Linked DNA regions of Ancylothrix sp. D3o. The protein of the gene in region 2 interacts with the protein of the main gene of each other region in a pairwise test. Links are inferred from orthologs where the notes say so. Each region holds a gene or a part of one and is shown on either strand. Other genes may lie near its edges.

The links.
Region 1: the proteins of sfsA (region 2) and NG798_RS21730 interact in binary tests that used the Escherichia coli proteins (3 or more experiments, as listed by UniProt). The link is inferred for Ancylothrix sp. D3o from one-to-one orthologs.

The regions. Positions count from the first base shown.
Region 1 is NZ_JAMXEX010000017.1:8,940-19,773, reverse strand. The notes cover bases 3,730-6,658. They hold NG798_RS21730 (glutamate-5-semialdehyde dehydrogenase), read left to right. Parts: upstream 3,730-4,506; coding sequence 4,507-5,811; downstream 5,812-6,658. Other genes in these bases: map (type I methionyl aminopeptidase), read left to right, coding at 5,915-6,658; NG798_RS21735 (3'(2'),5'-bisphosphate nucleotidase), read right to left, coding at 3,730-4,287. Also shown: NG798_RS21745 (Rpn family recombination-promoting nuclease/putative transposase), read left to right, coding at 1-636; NG798_RS21740 (zinc metalloprotease HtpX), read right to left, coding at 748-3,081; more of NG798_RS21735, read right to left, coding at 3,319-3,729; more of map, read left to right, coding at 6,659-6,682; folB (dihydroneopterin aldolase), read left to right, coding at 6,740-7,096; NG798_RS21715 (MBL fold metallo-hydrolase), read right to left, coding at 7,145-8,044; dihydroxyacetone kinase subunit DhaL, read right to left, coding at 8,478-9,104; dihydroxyacetone kinase subunit DhaK, read right to left, coding at 9,109-10,182; NG798_RS21700 (Lin0512 family protein), read right to left, coding at 10,239-10,604; ptsP (phosphoenolpyruvate--protein phosphotransferase), read right to left, coding at 10,692-10,834. UniProt on the Escherichia coli protein: Catalyzes the NADPH-dependent reduction of L-glutamate 5-phosphate into L-glutamate 5-semialdehyde and phosphate. The product spontaneously undergoes cyclization to form 1-pyrroline-5-carboxylate.
Region 2 is NZ_JAMXEX010000001.1:43,769-54,455, forward strand. The notes cover bases 2,809-5,590. They hold sfsA (DNA/RNA nuclease SfsA), read left to right. Parts: upstream 2,809-3,727; coding sequence 3,728-4,453; downstream 4,454-5,590. Other genes in these bases: murJ (murein biosynthesis integral membrane protein MurJ), read right to left, coding at 2,809-3,682; NG798_RS00235 (tetratricopeptide repeat protein), read right to left, coding at 5,081-5,590. In the rest of the region: photosystem I biogenesis protein BtpA, read left to right, coding at 1-398; NG798_RS00215 (vitamin K epoxide reductase family protein), read left to right, coding at 636-1,598; NG798_RS00220 (DUF3181 family protein), read left to right, coding at 1,690-1,998; more of murJ, read right to left, coding at 2,075-2,808; more of NG798_RS00235, read right to left, coding at 5,591-6,778; NG798_RS00240 (pentapeptide repeat-containing protein), read right to left, coding at 6,753-8,114; NG798_RS00245 (hypothetical protein), read right to left, coding at 8,176-10,687. UniProt on the Escherichia coli protein: Binds to DNA non-specifically. Could be a regulatory factor involved in maltose metabolism.

The DNA.
Region 1 (10,834 bases), on a different replicon or contig from region 2:
TTATTTTTGCCGGCCACAGAAAGCCCAGAATTTCCCATCTATTTTGTAGAAGTGCAATTTTACAAAGAAAATGACTTCTACTTTCGCTTTTTTGGAGAAATTTTTCTCTATCTGGCGCAATACAAACCAAAAAGAAATCCTTGGTACGCTGTTGTCATTTATCCCACAAGGGATATGGAAGCAGAAGAAACCTTACAATATGGCATTCTTTTAGAAAGTCAGCGTGTAAGGCGGGTGTATTTGGATGAGTTAGAAGAATTGCCAGAAAATTCGATAGGTTTGGGAATTGTAAAATTAGTGATGACACCGGCAGAAAACACAACAGAACAAGCACGACAATTAATTGACCAGACAAGACAACAGTTAGCCGGTGAAGATATCCAGCGGGATGTCTTAGAATTGTTAGAAAGGGTTCTTGTCTATAAATTGCCACAGTTAAGCACACAGGAGCTTGAGCAAATGTTCACTTTAGAAGACTTAAAAAAGACCAGGGTTTACCAGGAAGTCCGGGCCGAAGTCCAGGTAGAAAATGTGCAGCGTTTGCTTCAGATTGGCCTGAGTTTAGACCAAATTGCTCTAGGATTAGATTTGCCAATTGAAGAAGTAAGAAAAATCGCTGAACAATCTCAATCTTAGCTTGTTTAGGTTGGGAGTAGCTTAACTATTAAGAGCATTTCCCAACCTGTAAATTTTACATAACTTGCCGGCCAAACAGTTACGATACCTCAGAAAAACTCATTTTTTTTCTTAAAAAAGAGCCGGGGCTACAAAACCTAAAAAAATAAACCCAACCCCCATAACCAACTTCCAAAAACGCGGATAACTGTTATACGTTTTCCCCGTATCTGTTTTAATTTTCAGCAAATCAACCCAAGGGCCAACCCCCCGCCGAAACCAACCAATTGCACTCACTTCTTCCCCAATCAAACTACTCGCAAGACCAGTACCAAAAAAGAAATTACCAACCGGCCCTAACCAAGAAGCATACCGCAAATACATCAAGCCTGTTTTATCTTTAATCTTCAGATCCGAACCGGCAATATATCCCGCATCTCCGCGTCCAATTAACTCCCCATCAAGCTGTACAAATTTGCCCCGCAATAAACTAGCATAGGGGTCAGACATCAAAGTTAAAACATCAGACTTTGGTGCAAGCGGCGGTTGCGGAAACATGAACGCCGCCTTAATAATCATTCCCAAGCCAATACCGGTAAACCACAACCAGAAAAACACCTTAAAATTGCCAGCCACAAACAACATTATCAACCCTAGTGCAAACCCAATAACCGCCACCAAAAAATCCGATTTAAACAGCAACAAATCTAAAGCAAAATCTCCGTAAAGTCGTTTCTTGCTCAACTTTTTGCCTTCTCGCACCACGCGAGCCATGTCAAATTCTGTTTCTAAACCTAACTGTTCCGCATAAGTTGTTAAGGCACGAATTCTTTTTCCTGTCAAGGGATGCGTTGAATTTAACTCCACCCACCAACCCCAAGGATTAAACATATCCCACAAGAAAACTTTACCAATTTGGGCCGGTTGTGCTGCAATACGATAAGCTGTTCCCGAAGTAGCTGCTGCCTTGGGATCATAAATTCCTAAAGCACGAGTTCCTTCAATTAATTGACTCGGTTCTTTTGCTTTTTGCCCTTCTTCTACAATGCCATAAGCAATTTTAATCAAAGCCCGCGATAACCCATTAGGATTGCCGGTGACTTCTGCTGCAAAACGATCTGCAAAATATTCCCGTGTCCGCGATAAGTACAGCGTTAAATACGTTCCTATCAAATAAAAAAAGTAGGCCATTGTTGCAGCCGTCTCAATACTATCTCGGATTTTTTTGTTGTCGATATAATTCTTCAACCGGCGCCCATAACTGTACACCAAATAAGTAATCTGTACCAGCGTTGCAGCCAAGGTCATCACGGCAAAATCCCAATGCACAATATGACCTAATTCGTGTGCGTAAACCGTCGCTATTTCGTCATCATCTAAGTAAGTAAATAATCCCTTACTAACCACCAGACGAGCCGTATTTGGCAAAGACCCATAAGTAAAAGCTGTTGGATTTTCGTCATCAATAATTCCTAATCGCGGTTGCTGGAGTTTTTTGTTTTGACAAACTTGGCGAATTACTTTAGCCGTCTCAGGGCTTTTTCGCTCAATTTCTGATAAATTTACCCAGCGCGTTCCATAAAGCCAATTTTGCGCTAAATCCATCAAAATCGGCGATAAGAAAAACATCACTGCATTGAAAACAATTGTAACTATAATTGCTAGTCCTAAACCCATTGAAGGATTATTACTTTGCCAAATAAGACCCAAATTCAAAAACAGCACCAAAACCATGCCAAAAAGCAACGACAGGGTAACACCACTCGCTAGTCCTAAACTGCCGGCAAACCCCACCATTGCCAGTTTGACACTTATTTTTGCGGCCCGTCCCGCCTTGGCAAAGCGATTTGTGTTTTCTGGTTGAGATATTTGCGAATTTTCTGCCGGCAGGCCGGTTTTTGGTTTCTTTAAAGAGGGAAGTGTTTGTTGTACCCAACTTTGAACTAAAGGATTTTGATTTTGTTGGAGTTGCTCACACAAAGCAAGCGCTTTTTCTAAATGGCCGGTGCGCTGATAAGCTTTTACTAGCCACATTTGGGCCTGGGAATAATCTTGAGAGTTGCTATCTTCACAAAGCTGTAAATATTCTTCCAACAGCGGAATCGCTTCCACATAACGCCGCTGTTTGATTGCTATATTTCCAGCCTGAAAAAGTTCGCCGGCTTGTTTTTTTGCTGGAGTTGCCGATTTTACTGTGGTTGACAACACCGCTGCTATTTTTTCTACCCAACTTTTTACCTGTGGGTTTTCATAAGTTGCCATTTGCTGACAAATTTCTAATGCCTTTTCTGGCTGTTTGTAGCCCTGATACGCCTTCACCAACCACATCTGCGCTTGAATGTAATCTTTTGAACGGGTATCCGCGCAACTCTGACAAAACATTTCCAGATGTTCAATAGCCTCAAAATAGCGTTTTTGACTTGCAGCTTCTATTCCTGCTGTCAATGTGACCGAATTGGGAGACATAAGCATTGCCTCAGTTTACAACTTTATAGAATCTTCGAGGTGAAAATTCCTGATTACGATAATAAAAGTTCCCTATTTGAGAATTTAAATATCACAGCGATTCCAAAAATTTAAAATTCTTAATATTCTCTCTCCAAAAAATAATCCTTTGTCGGCTCTGAACTCAATCCCCCCAAATTACCTAATTTTAAGGGAGAATAGGGGGAGTGAGGGGGATAAACTTTTGCTAGAAAAAAGTTAAGGCATTTTCTCGCGGAAAATCTCTAAAACTGCATCGTGAATCGCGCCATTACTGACGATAACTCCCTGATTATTCATCATTTTTACAGCCTCGGAAAAATTCAGGGCAATTCCGTACATATCGGTGACGCGACCCCCAGCTTCTTCTACTACAATAGCCCCCGCTGCATGATCCCAAATATTCTCTCGATAGTTCGGTGTTTTTGGAGAAGGTAAACGCATATAAAGTGCTGCCATTCCACAGGCAACTGCGCCATATTTTGCCTGCGAATCCATCCGCACGGAAGCTGATGTAAATCCTACTGCTTGTGCTACTGCATTTTGCCGGTCTTGATCGCCATGTGCTGCTTCTACACTCTCAACAAATCGCATATTTGTAACATCATCCACACTCACAACTTTGATGGGACGCAACTCGCCACCGGCCAAAGGCATCATTTCTGCACCTTCGCCACGCACCGCCACAAATAACGCCCCAACTTCGCCGGAATCAAGCTTGAAGGCGGGACAGGCCAAAACTCCAACCTTGACATCACCGGCCTCTACCAGCGCCAAGGCGACGGCATACTGGTCTTGCCGCAAAAAGCCTTTGGTGCCATCAATCGGGTCAAGTGTCCAAAAACGCGGCGCTACTTTGCCATTGCCTCGGTCGATCCAGTCGAGCACTTGTTCCGAGGTGGCATCAGGTAGGATTTCTTTAACATAGTTTGTTACTTTTGTCAAGTTTTCTGCCATTGCCGGCTCACGGAGTTGAGCGGCGTCTTCTTCTCCGACGATGGGATCTTCTGGGAAGGCTTCGCTGACGGCTTTGCAAATGATGGCTTGTGAGCCATAGTCTGCCACTGTGACGGGGCTTTTGTCGCTTTTTTCAATCGCGGGGGGTATGGCGGCGCGGACTTGTTCGCAGAGTTTGGCGGCGCTGATGGCGGCATCAATGGCGATTTGTTTTTCTTTTTGGTAGGACATGGATTTTTTTTTGAAGGTTGTTTTGAGGCTGATATTTTAGACTACTTTAGTGTGGGGTTTTTTTTTCAAGGCAAGGACGCAGATGTTGGCTATTAGGCCCACAGAGGCTTGTTTGAGTTTTTTAGATTGATGTTTAAGGCTTTGCTTAACGGGTTTTTTTTGGTGTCAGAAAGGTTTAAAATTAGGAAATAAGTTAATTTTTGCTGATGTTTTTGAATTATGACGGCGATTGAATTGGCTATTCCTTCTCTTGTGGAAATTGGGCGAGTTACTCGTGACAGCGCACGTCTGCTTGGGGTGCTTTCTTCTGAGGCAAAAAATGCCGCGCTTGAGGCAATTGCTGCTAGTTTGGAGGCTGAGGCGGAGGCGATTTTAGCAGCAAATGCGGCAGATTGTGAGGCGGCTGTTGCCGAAGGTATTGCTAAGCCGCTTTATAATCGTTTGAAATTAGATGAGACAAAATTAAAGGCTGCGATAGCCGGTGTGCGCGATGTAGGGCGTTTAAGTGAGCCTATCGGAGAAATTCAAATTAAGCGCGAGTTAGATGAGGGTTTAATTCTTAAACGGGTAACTTGTCCTTTGGGTGTTTTGGGGGTGATTTTTGAGGCGCGTCCTGATGCCGTGATTCAAATTACGAGTTTGGCAATTAAGTCTGGTAATGGTGTTATTTTGAAGGGCGGAAAAGAGGCTTTGCGTTCTTGTCAAGCAATTGTGAAGGCAATTCACGATGGGTTAAAAAATACGGATGTACCGGCAAATGCTGTGCAATTGTTGACGACAAGGGAGGAAACTTTGGGGTTGTTGCAGTTGGATCAGTATGTGGATTTGATTATTCCTAGAGGTTCTAATTCTTTTGTGCGGTTTGTTCAAGATAATACTCGGATTCCTGTTTTGGGTCATGCGGAAGGAATTTGTCATCTTTATGTTGATAAATTGGCGGATATAGAGAAAGCTGTGCCGGTGACGGTGGATTCTAAAACGCAGTATCCAGCGGCTTGTAATGCTATTGAAACGCTGTTAGTTAACCGGGAAATTGCAGCGAAGTTTTTGCCTTTGGTTGCTGAGGCTTTGCGAGAGCAAAAGGTAGAATTGCGGGGGGATGAGGCTACTTGTGAATTTATCGATGCTGTGCCGGCTTCTCAGGAAGATTGGATGACAGAATATAGCGATTTAATTTTGGCTATTAAAGTGGTGGATTCTGTTGAGGAGGCAATTAAGCATATTAATACTTATGGCTCAAAACATACAGAGGCAATTGTTACCGAAAATGCCGAAATTGCTAAGAAGTTTTTAGCCGAAGTTGATGCGGCGGGGGTTTATCATAATTGTTCGACGCGCTTTGCTGATGGCTTCCGTTATGGTTTTGGTGCCGAAGTGGGAATTAGTACACAACAAATGCCTCCCAGGGGGCCGGTGGGTTTGGAAGGTTTGGTAACTTATAAATATCAGGTGGTAGGTGCCGGTCATATTGTCGCTACCTATGCCGGTAAGGATGCTAAACCTTTTACTCATAAGGATTTGTAAAAATCGATTTTTTTAACCCGGTTACTTTTAAAAAACCGGGTTTTTTTGTAATATAATAATCAAGGCTATAAAAAAACACCGGCCCGCTTGAGGAAACAACAAAATGGCAAGAACCGAAACAATAGAAATACTATCCAGCCGCGAATTAGACAAAATGCGGACGGCGGGAAGATTGGCGGCGGAATTGTTGGCGCATCTTGAACCAATGGTTAAACCAGGAGTTAGCACCCTCGAACTTAATGACGAGGCAGAACGTTGGACAAAAGCTCATGGTGCAACGAGCGCACCCTTGGGTTATAAAGGTTATCCCAAGTCGATTTGTACGAGTGTTAATGAAGTGATTTGTCACGGTATCCCAAACGCTAAAGAAGTTCTTAAAGATGGGGATATTATTAATATTGATGTTACGCCTTTAGTTGATGGTTATCATGGCGATACATCAAAAACTTTTTTTGTCGGTACGCCTTCACCTTTGGCGAAAAAATTGGTAGAGGTGACGGAAAAATGTTTGATGTTGGGAATAGCAGAAGTTAAACCGGGTGCTCGCACCGGCGATATTGGGGCGGCAATTCAAGAGTATGCTGAGGCAATGGGTTTTTCTGTGGTGCGGGATTTTTCGGGTCATGGTGTCCACCGCGTTTTTCACACCGCGCCGGAGATTTTACACTTTGGAAAACGCGGTACTGGAAAACGTTTTCGTGCGGGGATGGTTTTTACGATTGAACCGATGATTAATGAGGGTACTTGGGAGGCAGAAGTTCAGGCGGATGGTTGGACGGCTTTAACAAAAGATCGCAAGCTTTCTGCTCAATTTGAGCATACGGTGGCGGTGACGGAAGATGGTGTGGAAATTTTGACTTTGTTGCCTTAAAATTGGTAGGTTGGGTTTAGCAACCCAACCTACATAAGTTTAGTTTGGCGAAAAATTATGGATTGTATAAAGCTTACCGATATTCGTTGTTATGGTTACACCGGCTATCTGCCAGAAGAACAAGTTTTAGGGCAATGGTTTGAGGTCGATTTGACTTTATGGTTAGATTTAAGGGCGGCTGGAAAAAGTGATGCAATTGAGGATACTTTGGATTATCGTAAGGTGATTTCAACCACGAAAAATATAGTAAAAAATTCCAAATTTGCCTTAATTGAAAGGCTGGCTGAGGCGATTGCTGAGGCGATTTTGGAGTTTGCTGAGGTTGAAAAAATACAGGTTTGTATGACTAAGCCGGCTGCGCCTATTCCTGATTTTGGCGGGAAAATTACGGTGGAAATTTTGCGAGAAAAATAAGGGGAAAAAAGGCTGACAAGTTGCCGGCCTTTTTTCGTAGGTCAATTTTTAATCATCAGGGGTGCTTGATGTGGCGCTATCATCTTGCATCCAAGCGAGGCATTTTTGCATTTGTTGACGCATTGTTTCTGGGTTTGAATGATACCGGCGTCCGTGTCCGGGGAGTACCCATTCAAAGTTATATTCAGCTAATTTTTGCATTGATTTAATTTGTTCGGGCCAGGAATACCAGCAATAGCGGCGAAAGGCATAAAGTTGGTGCAAATAAGTTGACCAAGCGAGATGATCGCCGGTGAAAAGAAATTTGTTTTTGTAAAGCAAAACGGTGTGCCCTTTGCTGTGTCCTGGTACGGGAATAATTAATACATCTGGCAAAAATTCCACCGTCTCATTTCCGCTTAATTGCATTTCGACATCGCGGGTGTCGGCTGTAATATCGTCTTTATGCAATATTCTTTGGCAGTTAAAATGTGCTTTAAATTTGGCGTGATCGGCTACATCATCTCTGTGGGTGAGGTACATATAACGCACTCCTCCCATTGCTTCTAAACGTTTTACTAATGGCGCTGTAAATCGCGGGGAATCAATTAAAATATTGGCTTGATCGTGTACCATTAAGTAGCTGGCTGCGGCAAAGGAATCTTGGGAATGATAGCCGCAATGGTAAACATTTTCTTCGACTAAAAGGGGGAGGGTTTCTTGGGCTTTTTTGATGTCTTTTGGCTTTTCAATTGTGCCGATGGATGCGGTGGGACAAGATAAAAGCGCTTGCATGGCTTGCAGTCTTTCAAGTTGGCTGGCCGGCTGGTTATAGACTGCGGACTGTTCATTTTCTCTGTGGAAAGTGGCCGGTGCCATCCACCGGCAAGTATCGCAGTCAATACAGGTATTATCTACATAAAAGTCGCCGGAAATATTTTCTGGCCGGCGTTGTTGTAATGTTGCCATATTTTTTTTCTAATAAAATTTTATTTTAACGCTTTCCCCTCCTGCCTGTAGGGGCAACCACAGCCAGCGTTTGTTTCGCTTCCTGTAGGGGGAATTGCCTACAGGAGGATTTTAGGTCTGACTAAAATTAGTTGTGAGTTTCGAGAAAAATTCGGATGGTTTCTAAGGCTTTGCAGAAGGTTTAATAATATTTAAAATCGCCTTTAGCATCGACAATAAAAGTTTCATTTTTGGTTTTTTAGTCTAGCGTTTTGATGCGAGATTAAAAAAGAGGGATTTTTCTAGGTGTTCGTATTCTCTCTAGGGGCCGTTTTTTGCTTCCCAGGTTGGGGGATCTTGGTTGAATGCGCTATAGTTTTCGCTGTATTCCTCAAGCATTTTTTCGATGCGGGTAATATCCATTTCCCTATCCGTTGAGTAGGTTTTCGGGAATTTATTGTAAAACTTGTTGGAGAGTTTTTAACATCAAATAGGCAGAAGTGGCGCCGGGATCTTGATGGCCGATACTTCTTTCTCCTAAATAAGTTGCCCGTCCTTTTTTGGCGATTAAGGGGATGGTATTTTTCATGCCTTGTTCGGCTGCAATGACGGCTTCTTTTAAGGCTTCAAGGGTGTTATTTCCTTCAGAGATGGCTTTTGTGAAGGTTTGAGAGGCTGGTTGTAGGGTATCTAACATTGTTTTCTCTCCCAAGTTGGCTTTGCCGCGTTCTCTGACTCCAGAAAGGCCGGTTTCTAAGAGTTTTGCTGTGTCTTCTGGGGTTAATTCTGAGAGACCGGTGACTGCATTACTTGCGCGTAAAAAAAAGGTTCCATACAAAGCACCGCTTGCTCCGCCTACGCTTGAAATAAGAGTCATGCTAACAGCTTTTAAGATGTTGCTGATATCTTTTTCAGCGAGGGTGGGAAGCTGAGTTAAAACTTTTTGGAAACCGCGATTCATGTTAATGCCGTGATCGGCATCTCCAATGGCGGCATCGAGTTCTGTGAGGTAGTCTTTATTTTGCTCGATAACGGTTGCGTAGGTTTGCAACCATTGGAGAATTTGCTGTTTTGTAGTCATGCTTTTAAACTCCCCAGCGCAAGCTGGCTGTTTTCACCGGCGCATCCCAAAGTTTGATCATTTCTTCATCTAATTTTAGCAAAGTTATTGAGACTCCTTGCATTTCTAAGGAAGTGATGTAAGGGCCGATTAAGTTGCGGATAATTGTGATGTTTTTCTTTTCACAAATTTGGGCTAATTGGCGATAGATGATATAGAGTTCGGAAAGGGGAGTTCCACCCATGCTGTTGACAAATGCTAAGACAGAATCACCCGATTGAAAAGGCGGGGTTGTTAATTCTAATTCTTCCCATTCTTGGCTTTCTAAATTCAATTCGCGGATGGTGCGTATGTAGGGGGGATCTTCGAGAATGGAAAAAGTTAACATTTCGCTTATTTGATCGGCGGTTTTGATTTCCATGCGTTGCCGGCCTGGTTCGCCGTGTATGCCTATGCCAAATTCTATTTCATTGTCTGCTAATTCAAAGGTGGGGCTACCTTTGGCGGGAACGGTGCAGGATGTAAGGGCAATTCCGATGCTGCGTCCGTTGAGGTTTACTTTGCGGCAAAGGTTGGCAAGTTGTTGTAAATTGTAGCCTTTTTCGGCACCGGCACCGCAGATTTTTTCTGCTAAAACAGTTGTGCCAACTCCGCGCCGGCCTTGGGTATATAAACTGTCTTTTACGGCGCAATCATCATCGATTAAAATGTTGATCATGGGGAGGTTTTCGGAGGAGGCAATTTCGGCTGCCATCTCGAAGTTCATCACATCGCCGCTATAGTTTTTAACGATGTTTAAAACGCCGTTGCCGCTGTTAACTTTTTTGGCTGCTTCTAACATTTGATCGGGGGTGGGGGAGGTGAAGATTTCACCCGGACAGGCGGCATCTAACATTCCCATTCCAACAAAGCCGGTGTGCATGGGTTCGTGTCCGCTACCGCCGCCAGAAATGAGGGCGACTTTGTTTTGAATGGGGGCATCTTTGCGGTAGACAAAGGTGGGATCAAAGTTAATTTTGATGAGGTCGGGGTGTGCTAATGCCATGCCTTCAAGGCTTTCGCGGACGACATTTTCGGGAGAGTTGATGAGTTTTTTCATGGTTTAGTAATCGCCATAATTGATGAGGAGGTTAACAGTAAAAGGTAAGAGTTAAGTTAATTTTTTTCCACCCAAACTGTAACGGCTGCATTGGCAATTAACATTTCATTATTTTTATCATTTAGCCCTTCAATTGCCCGCCCTTGAACCACCATGCCGCCTTGCTCAACTTTTAGGGTTTTTTGACCAAAAGGTAAGACTGCCAAAACTTCATCTTCTCGCACTTGTTCGGGATAGGGGACTGCAACTTGTACCTCTACGATCATTTGATTTGGATGGCTTAATCCTGCGACTTCCCAAATTCCAAGTAAGGCGTTATTTGCTATCGCATTGCGGACGGCTCTTGCGGCTGCAACCGTCGGTTCTTGTCCGTGCTGATCAATTCCCATTCCCATTTCAATGATAAAGCATTTGCGTGCCATAGTCACCTCTTTTTTTTTGATTTTTCTAGTTTAGTTTGAGTTCAAATTATAAGCAATTTTGGGCAACAAATAGAGCTTTTAAAAAAGTCATTCGACCCAGAAAAGACTGCCAACATATTCGCGTACTGCCGCTGCTGAATCCAACTCTAACACATCTTGAGCAATAATCTCGGCTTCTGCCATACTTAACTCGGAAATTATTTTTTTCACTTCCGAAATCATCGACACAT
Region 2 (10,687 bases):
TAAAGATTTTGGCGGATGTTTTGGTTAAACACGCTCGTCCGCTGGGTAGCCCGAATTTAACAACGGCTGTACAAGAAACAATTGAGCGAGGTTTGGCGGATGGGGTAATTTTGTCGGGTTGGGCCACCGGCTCGCCTCCGACTTTGGAAGATTTGGAGTTGGCGACGGCGGCGGCTGATGGTGTGCCGGTGTTTATTGGCAGTGGCGCAAGTTGGGAAAATATCTCGACGCTGATGCAGGCGGCTGATGGGGTGATTGTTTCTTCTTCGCTGAAACGTCATGGCAAAATTGACCAGGCTATTGATCCCATTCGGGTTAGTCAGTTTGTGGAGGCGACACGCCGTTATGTTGCTTCTAAGCCGGTGAGTGTGCAGACAAAAGCTCTGCCGGTGTTGTAGGCTTGGCTACGCCCACCGGCCTTTTAATGGTGGGCAAAATTTTTCAAAGTTTGAATCTAATATCCAGAATTCAATGCTGAGCTTTGCCCCGCATACGTCGTCATTTTTAATTTGCAAACGATAGAATCAAAACGAGATTGGTTAGTTGTCACCGGCACTGTCACACCGGCCCGGTTACAAACAACCAACGACAACTTAAAATCTAAAATCTAAAATCGTTAAATCTAAAAAAGGGTTATGGCTCGCAAACGTTCTACTCCTTGGATTCACCGCAGGTCTCGGTTGCTTATGGCTGGGATTGCTGTTGCGGGGGCTTTGGAAACTGCTTTTTTGACGGTGGTTGAGTTTGCTGGTAAGGCGAGTGCGGTTTGTCCAACCAGCGGTTGTGAGCAGGTGCTTACGAGTCCTTATGCAAAGATATTTGGTGTACCGCTGACTTTGTTTGGTTTTTTGGCTTATGCGACGATGGCCGGTTTGGCGGCGGCGCCTTTGGCTGTGAATCAGTCAACTAATAAGGATTTACGCCTTAAGTTAGAAAATACCACTTGGCCGCTGATGTTTATTCTTGCTACGGCAATGGTGGTTTTCAGCGGTTATTTGATGTATATTTTGGCGTTTAATATTAAGGCGTTTTGTCCTTATTGTTTGGCTTCGGCTTTGTTTTCTTTGTCTCTGTTTGTTCTGAGTTTGGTTGGGCGAGATTGGGATGATATTGGTCAGCTATTTTTTAATGGCGTGATTGTGGCGATGGTGACGATAATTGCGGCGTTGGGAGTCTATGCTAATGCTAATAATGTCATTTCACCGAATACGGCCAATGCTCCGAATGCAGCGCCGGGTAAGGGAGAAGCGCCAGCGGTGACGACGGTTTCGGGTGAGTCAGAAATTGCCCTTGCTCGTCATCTAACCCAAGTAGGAGCGAAGGAATACGGGGCTTTTTGGTGTCCGCATTGTTATGATCAAAAGCAATTGTTTGGTAAAGAAGCTTCGGCTTTGTTGGATTATGTGGAGTGTGACCAAGAGGGCAAAAAATCTCGGACTAAAATGTGTGTAGATGCGGGAATTAAGGGTTATCCAAGTTGGGAAATTAAAGGCCAAATTTTGCAAGGGGTACAATCTCTTGAAAAGTTGGCAGATATTTCTGGATACACCGGCCCGCGTAATTTCAAAAACAATCTGGGCATTCAAACGGCTCCTTAAAGGCTAAATCCACAACAAAGTCCGCCTTTTGGCGGACGGCGTTTTCAAAACAGCAAGATAAGATTTTTTTGGAAAGGAGGATAAAAAGATTATGGCTAAAGTTAATACGACTGAATCGGTGGAAGCGTTGGCTGCGGAAATTGGGGAAAATGTTTATATCGATATTGCCAAATGGCATTTGTATTTGCGGGAGGCTCATTTGCATACGGTTTTGGCTCAGCAGCTTTTTCCTCTGTTAGAAAAGAATGGGGTGAATGAGGATGAGGTTTTGCGTATTTTGCAGGGGACTATTGTTAAGTTGGGTGGGGGAAAAAGGGAGCTTCCTCTGTCTGATTTGGTGCCGGTGCAAGCTCAAGTTCAGTTGATGGATGTTTTGGAAGAGTTTCAGCGGAATATGTAGTTGGGGATTTTTTTAACCGCAGATAAACGCAGATAAACGCAGATAAATGCGATTATCTGTGGTTAGTTTTTATGGGTTATCTGTTGAGTTTTTGGCGAATACGGGCCACGAAAATATCAACTTCGGGTAATTTTAGCTGGGTGGCGAGGAGGGCAAAAATGGCTAAACCGGCCCCTCCGGCTAGGCAAAGTTGGATAAGTTGAATTAGTAATCCTTCGGTTCCTAGGAGTTTTTGGGTTGCTAATAGTGCTCCCCAGGTGACTCCTCCGCAGACAAAACTTGCGCCGGTGAGGGTTAAAAGCGGCCATCCCCAGTCTTGCCAGGGTAAGCCGTTGAGTTTACGGTTTAGGTAAAACAAGAGCATGATCATTGAGATGGCGTTGACTCCGACGGTGGCTAAGACTAAGCCTGGGGCGGCAAAGTATTTAACTAGAATGTAGTCGAGTACAACGTTGATGAAGATGTTTATGATGCTGATCCGAAAGGGGGTTTCGCCGTCGCCTAGGGCGTAAAAAACTCGCACTAATACGTCTCTTCCCAAATAGACGAACATTCCGACTGAGTAGGCGATGAGGACGGGGGCGACAAAGTTTGAGGCGTTTTGGTTAAAGGCACCGCGTTCGTAGATGACTCGGACGATGGGATAGGCAAGGGCGATCATTATAGCACTGAGGGGCAACATTGTCAAGCCGGTGAGGATTAGTCCTTGACGAATGCGGTTTTTAAGTTCGGGCCAGTCTTGGGGGTCGGTGAGGCGGGAGAAGATGGGGAGCATGGGGACGAGCAGGACGTTGGAGATGATGCCGAGGGGGGTTTGGATGAGGAGGCCGGCGTATCCAAGGGCTGCGGCGGCTTGGGGGATGAAGGAGGCAAACCAAAGGTCTGTGTAGACGTTGATTTGCAGCATTCCAGAGGAGAAGGTGGCGGGGCCAAGGATTTTGAGGATGTCGCTGACTCCGGGTTGGTTGAAGTTGAAGCGCAGGCGGAGGGTGCCAAGACCGGCCCGCCATTGGGCAATGACTTGAACTAGCCATTGGAGGATGGCACCGGCCAAGGTTCCCCAAGCAAGGACGAGTCCGCCGAGGAGGGCGTATTGGGGTTGGGTGATGTTCGGGCCCAGGTGGACGGTGAGCCCGATCAAACCAAGGATGAGGGTGAGGCTGGAGAAGAGGGGGCTGATGGAGGGTAGCCAGTATTGATCGGCGGCGTTGAGGGTGCCGAAGCCTATGCCGATGAGGGCGGCGAGTACGGCCATTGGGGCCATGATCCGGAATTGTTGGATGGCGATGTCGCGGATGATTTGGCCTTCGGGGGTTCTGGTGAGGCCGGGGGCTACGAGGTCGGTGGCGGGTGCGGCAAATATTATGAGGAGGATGGTGACGATCAGGAGGATGCCGCCGACTAGGGTGGTGATGGTTTCGACGAGGGGGGCGGCGTCTTCTTTTTTGCGTTTGGCGAGGACGCTGACGATGGCGCTGTGGAAGGGGCCGTTAATTCCGCCCAAGAGGACGAAGAGGAAGCCGGGGATGACGTAGGCGTAGTTGTAGGCGTCTACGGCGGCGCCGACTCCGAAGGCTGCGGCTATGGCTTGTTGCCTGATGAGGCCGAAAATTTTGCTGATGAGGGTGGCGGCGGCGACGATGCCGGCGATGTTGATGAGGGAACGGGTTTTAGGTTTTGTCACTGATGGTTGAGAATAGTTAGGGCTACCGTTGTTTATTTAAGCTTAATGATGAAGTTTGTTTACAAGTATCCGCCTTTGTTGTCGGGGATTTTGATTCGCCGGTATAAGCGGTTTTTTGCGGAGGTGGAGTTGGAGAGTGGGGAGGTTGTGACGGCACATTGTGCGAACACCGGCCCGATGACGGGGGTTTGTGTGCCTGGGGCGCGGGTTTGTGTTTCTTGCTCGGATAATCCTAAGCGGAAGTTGGCTTATACTTGGGAGTTGATTGATTTGGGGAAAAGTCAGCCGGTTTGGGTGGGTGTGAATACGGGTTTGCCGAATCGGGTTATTAAGTTGGCGCTTGAGGAAAAGTTTTTTCCTGAGTTGGGGTTTTATTCGCAGGTTAAGGGGGAGGTTCCGTATGGGGTGGATAAGAAGAGTAGGGTAGATTTTTTGTTGTTAGGAAATGATGTGGATCGGCCTATTTATTTGGAGGTGAAGAATACGACTTTATCTGAGGGTAATTTGGCTTTGTTTCCTGATACTGTGACGGAAAGGGGTCAAAAACATTTGCGGGAGTTGATGGCTTTGTTGCCGCATTCGCGGGGGGTGATGTTGTATTTTATTAATCGGGGAGATTGTACGGAGTTTTCGCCGGGGGATGCGTTTGATCGGGTTTATGGGGAGTTGTTGAGGGAGGGGATTAAGAGGGGTTTGGAGGTTTTGCCGTGCCGGTTTGATGTGTCTCCAGAAGGAGTTAAGTTTTTGGGTTTGGCGCGGTTGGTTGTTTGAGGTTTGGTACGGATTAAACCACCGATTAAACCACCGATTAAACCACCGATTAAAATCGGTGTCTACAAGAAGAAAACCCCCTCCGGGGGTTATAAAGGTTTAAGTGTTGGGAAGGTTTGAAAATTTTATTGAAAATTTCAAGGTGGATTTTAAGCGTTTGATGGTGGGTAGTTTATTGTTGAAATTGGGCGAGTAACCAAGAACCGGCTTTTCCATGATTTTGTTGGCGGCTGCGTTGTAATGCTTCTTCTAGGATGGAAATTTATAAACCGGGTAAGACTTGCGATTGAGTGATTTTTCGACTGCCTCCTTTTTATACAATCTTGTTGAGCAATGGTTTGAAATCGCGCACGCGCATAATTTTCATGGCGTTGATGTTAGCTAGGCCAAACATATTGAAACAGGAGATCACCGCAGGGAAATTCGATAAGTTTGGACTGTTTACTGCTATTCCTCGGACTTCGGTATAAGTTTCATATCTGTATATATGCCTGCGACGCAACTAACAGATCATGTTGCCTGCACTACTTCCCCAAACTTAAACCAACAACAGCTATGTTTTTGCGCCTACTACGCGCCGCCTGAAAAAAAAATAGGTGTGAGCGTAGCAGAACAAATATAAACCTTTTACCTCGCAGGAGGAGCAACTAATTTCCTCTGCACAAACTCTCGATTTTGCAGCGCTTGCGGGTGAGATGGGTTCAGTTTCAAAGCTTCATTCAAAGCCAGCAAAGAATCTGGATATTTTTCCAAAAATCTTAAAGCTATTCCTTTACCGGCCCAAAAATCAGCATTTTTCCCATCAATTTTAAGGGCGCGATTGTAAGTCGTCACCGCTTCTTCATAACGTTTTAAAGACATCAAAGCCAAGCCTCGATTGTAACAAGCTTGAGCCAAATTTGGATTAATTCCAAGAGCGCGATCTGCGGCTTCAATCGCACTTTCATAACGCTGTAACCGCCACAAAGCAGCACTTTGATTCACCCACAAATCAGCCAATGTTGGAGAGTCGCCCACATTCGCATCACCCCTAAGTCCGCGTTCGTAAGCCGCCACCGCATCTTCATGCTGCCCCAAAGTTGTTAAAATTCTACCTTGATTAAACCAAGCTTTAGAAGAATTTGGATTAATAGCAATTGCCTGCTGACTTGATGCCAAAGCATCTTGATACCGGCCTAAACGCCACAAAATACCACTGCGGTTACTCCACGCATCTGCATAATTTGCCTCTAAACCAATTGCCCGGTTAGCAGACGCCAACGCCTCCTCAAAATTGCCTAGGCCGGTCTGTGCTGTTCCCCGTTGATTCCAAGCATAAGCTAACCCGAACTCTCCCCATTTTCCATCTCCTTCTTGAATGGATTTATCACAAGCTTCTAAAGCTTCTTTGTACATATTTAGCCGGTTTAAAGTCGCGCATTGATTCACCAAAGCCAGAGAATATTTAGGATTAACTTTCAGAGCCCATTGATAAGAATTTGCAGCATCAGGATGCCGGCCAATAATTCCTAAAAGAATTCCATGTTGTGTCCAAGCATCAGCATTTTTAGGCTCAATTGCCAACGCCCTGTCATAAGCTGTTATTGCTTCTTCATACCGCATCAATTTTGTTAGAATTTGCGCTCGATTAAGCCAAGCAATTGCCGCTGTACCAGTTCCCCAATTTGCATTAATTTGGAGCGCCCGATCACAAGCATCCAAAGCCTCATAAGATTTGCCTTGCTGCCAGAGTACAACACACTGACCGGCAAAAGCCAAAGAGTAATCAGGTTTTAGCTGAATCGCCCAATCATACGCCACCAAAGCTTCGCTAAATTTTCCTAATTTTGCTAAGGCTTCCCCTCGATAATACCAAGCTGCCGGCGGGCTATTTTTTCCCCAATTCGCATCAGACTTTAGTGCTGTTTCGCAAGTTTGCACAGCATCATTATGTTTACCCAATTCTGATAGCGCCTGACACCGATTTGTTAATACTTGAGAGTTGGCCGGTTGCAAACGCAAAGACCGGTCATAAGACGCCACCGCTTCTTCATACTGACGCTGCACCAGCAGCACATCCCCCCGCTCAGACCACAAGGCCGGATCATTAGGATTCAAACCCAACGCTTGATCGCAAGCTTTCAACGCTTCTTCATATTTTCCTGTGGCTGCCAAACTTCCACACAAATCAGCCCAGTATTTAAAATCTTGCACCTTTTCGGCAGCCATTAACTTAGCACATTGCCCGCCAAAAGTCAAGCCAAAAATTGAGAAATAAACAATAAAATTATGCCCAATTTTTATGGACAATGGGTGGCTTTTACTGACAACTTTGTTGTTTTCCATCGGGCATAATTGCTCCACACAAGTTAACTTTGCTTAGATCAGCGCCTTCTAAATTAGCACCCTTGAGATTGGCTCCACTTAAATTCGCCCACTCCAAGATTGCCCCTTGCAAATTCGCATCTCTCAAGTCCGCATTAAACAAATTTGCTTCCCGTAAATTTGCTTCTTTCAGATTAACACCGGCCAAACTTGCATTACTCAGCCTAGCACGTTTCAGGCTAGATCCTTGCAAATTTGCACCCTCCAAATCAGCGCCGGTTAAATCCCTCTCTTCTACTTCTTTATTCACAATTTCCCAGACTAATCGCCACTTACTTTCTAATAAAACTTTCTCTCCTAATTTGGCATTTTTCAGATTAGCATTCTTTAAATTAGCACCTTCCAAATTGACATTTTTAAGTTCAGCACCGGCCAAATCTACCCCAGCCAAAGAAGCACCCCTCAAATCAGCATAAAGCAGACTCGCATTTGTCAAATTGCTACCGCTTAAATTCGCTCCCCGCAAGTCCACAATAAACAGGTAAGCTGATTCTAGTTTCACCCTTTGCAAATTTGCTTTTTGTAAATCCAAACTTTGTAAACTTGCCCCACTTAAATTTGCCCCCACCATTGTTTCACCGGCAGCACCTTTGTTGACAAGTTGCCACACCGGCTGACCTTTGCTATCGAGTTTTGTTGCATCGTCTATAGTCGTGCCTTTTAAATTTGTCCGAAATAAATTCGCTGCTTCTAAATTTGCACCTTTTAAATTCGACCCTTCCAAACTTCCGCCTTCCAAGTTCGCACTTTTTAAAATTGCTTTTTCCAAATCGGCATTTTTTATTTGGGCATTTTTCAAATTTGCTTCCGACAAATCCGCCTCTTTTAAATTGGCATTTTCTGGGTTCGCCCCTTCTAAAATTGCTTGCTTAAGAGTGGCTTTTTCCAAATTTGCATTGGTTAAATTGGCATTTGTCAACCCCGACTCATTCAGCTTGGCATTTTTCAAATTCGCCCGAAATAAATTTGCTCCTTTTAAATTTGCTCCTTCCAAATTTGCTCCTTCCAAATTTGCCCCTTCCAATTTGGCATCCCCCAAATCGGCATCAGTTAAATCTGCCCCTTTCAAATTTGCACCGCGAAGCTCAACACCGGCCAGCCTCGCCCCCCGTAAATTACACTCGGCACACTGTCCTGTTTTTTCTAACTGTTCTAGTTGTCGCTGACTGGCAGCGCGTGTGGGTGTTGGCAAATACAAACATCCCAAAAATAGCAGAATTCCTAGCCAAATTTTGACCGGAAAACCGGCCTTTTTAACTAAATAATTTATCCCCCAAAAAATACCGATCATCATCATATTATTTACCCTCCATCGCTTCTTTTTCTCCCCTTTTTTGGCATCAGCCCGGTTTAGAACATCAATTCACTTGTGGCGATAATTCTGCCGGTTCGAGAGGCACATCTGGCGGTGGTTTAATCGCACCATCACCGGCACCGGCCCCATCAGCACCGGCACCGGCACCGGCCCCATCTTTCCCTGAAGCCGCCCCATCACCGCCGGCCCCATCTTTCCCTGAAGCCGCCCCATCTTTCCCTGAAGTAGCCCCATCTTTTGGTGGAGCCGGAGGAGGAGGTGGCGGTGGAGCCAATCTTTCAATAATCACCGATCTTTTAATTTCTTTGCCCTCCTCATTTGTAACTTGAAGAGTCAGCGTTTCCGTCCCCGCTTCTGGACTGATTGGGTAAGCCACCTGCCCCTGTGCCAGCACACTACCAGGAGAGGGTACCAGTTCCACTTTTATATTTTTGCTGCCTTGAACTTGCCAAGAAAAAATAATAAAACGCTCCTTATTTGTTGCCAAATCAACAATATATTTAGGCGGAGCCGGTTTGCCATTAATATTAAATTCCGTAATTTCTGTAACAACCGCAGCGGCGGTAACTTTGATTTTTTCTGTTTTTTGAGATTCTAATTTTTCGGGTAAATTTTGCTGTTGTATCACCGTTAGCTCAAAAATATACTCTCCGGCTTGAGTCGCGTTTGTTGGCACATTTTGGCACACTAAAGTTTCCGATTCAACCTCCTGTGCGGAAGTTTCATTTGTGGCCGGTGGAACAACACAATAAGGTTGCAGTTCCGCCGGTGTACCATTACTAAAGTCATAGCGTTTTAAAGGGCTAATGACCGAGTTATCCGGGGCGCGACCAATCAAAGTTAATTCTTTAATTTGTTTGGGATTAGCAACTTTCCAATTTAAAAGCACAGAATTACTGCTTGTGGCCGGCGGTTGAGAGGCTGGATCACTAGGAGTAGCGGTGGAAGCTACTGCTTCTTGGTAAGCCGGTTGTGTAGAGGCAAATTCGAGAATTTTTGCCCCAGGAAGCGGTAAAATTTTTAGGGTATTAGTTTTAACTATTTCGGAAGGAACCCCACTGCTGGTTTTGGGAATAACCGCTAATTCAAACACATAATCACCGGGGCTAGTTGCGCCCGTTGGAATTTTCTGGCAAAGCAAAACCGGCAACTCTCCTGTGACTTGGTTTGTAAGGCAATAGCCTTTAAGTTCTGGGGGGATACCTTGACTGAAATCGTAGCGTTTTAAAGGGCTATTAACTGAGTTATCAGGAGCGCGACCAATCAAAGTTAATTCTTTAAGTTCCGAAACATTAATTACTTTCCAATTAAGGAGAATGCTGCCGGTTTGTGGCGTTATATTAGGAGTTTGAGTATTAGGAAGAGAAGCAGTTAAGGATAAACCGGCCCCTAAACTTAAAGGCATAGATGTCAATGAAACTCCCCCTCCTTCTTTATACACTGGTTGGTCGGATGAAAATTCGACAATTTTGGGTAGCGGGGTAGCAGAAATTGTAATCGTATTTGTTTTCAGACTGAGTACCTGCGGCGAGTTATCTCTGGCAAAAAAAGGCCGTTGTGTTTGTTTAGGAGTAACCGTAAGCTCAAAAATATAATTGCCGGCAGCGCGAGCATCTGTCCAGACATTTTGACACAGCAAAACAGTCGTGCCGGTTTCTTTTTTTGTCTGGCAAAAATTTTGCAGAGACGGGGGAAAATTGGCGCTCAAATCATAATTAAAGGGGCCACTGATAACTTTTCCTTCGGGAGATAAACCGATAATTTTTAAAGATTGAATTTTATCTGGGTTAGCGATTTTCCAATTCAAGCGAATTCTGTCACCTACAAATTCTTGGTAAAAGCTGCGTTCAGGGGAAAAATCAAGTAGTTTTGGAGTTCTGGGGGGGCGAGTTAACAACCAAAAAATCAGAAAAATCACTGAGGCGATGCTGCCGGTGATGGCAAGAACAAGCAGCAAAAATTGCCACCAGGGGCGAGGTTCCCACATCAAAGATCCTTGAAACCGGTTTAGGGTTAGGGGTAATTGCTGTTTGTCTTCTAGCTCGATAATAAAGTTAAATAACTGCCCAGAAAATGGCCGCCATCTTTTAGTGGGTTTTACTTGTAAACCTACTAGGGATTCTTGGGATAAACCTAGGTGGATATAATCAGGGGCAAAGGTATAAGAGCAGGTTTGTTCTTCCTCAGTGTTCTTGGCTTGCAGTTGGATAGAGCGGGGAGTATTTCCTAAGTTTTGAAAACGCAATTCATAGAGGCCGGGTTTATTTTTTACTTTGCCTTGGAGGGTGACTAATTCCACATTTAGTAAATAGGTAGGCAAAATTTCTAGGTGAACAAGATCAAGCAGAATTAAATCGGGATGGTTGGTGGAGTGGAGGCGGACTGTGGGGGCATAAATTCCTGCTGGTGTATTTAGAGGCGGGTTAAACATCAGCAATATTTGGTTTTGTTCGCCTGGGTTGAGTTCCAGCGAGCCGGTTGAGGCAAAAAGTCCTTCTAGGGGCAAATTTTCTGGATAAATAACAGTTAACCAGCTATCAGGAACGTCCGAGCAG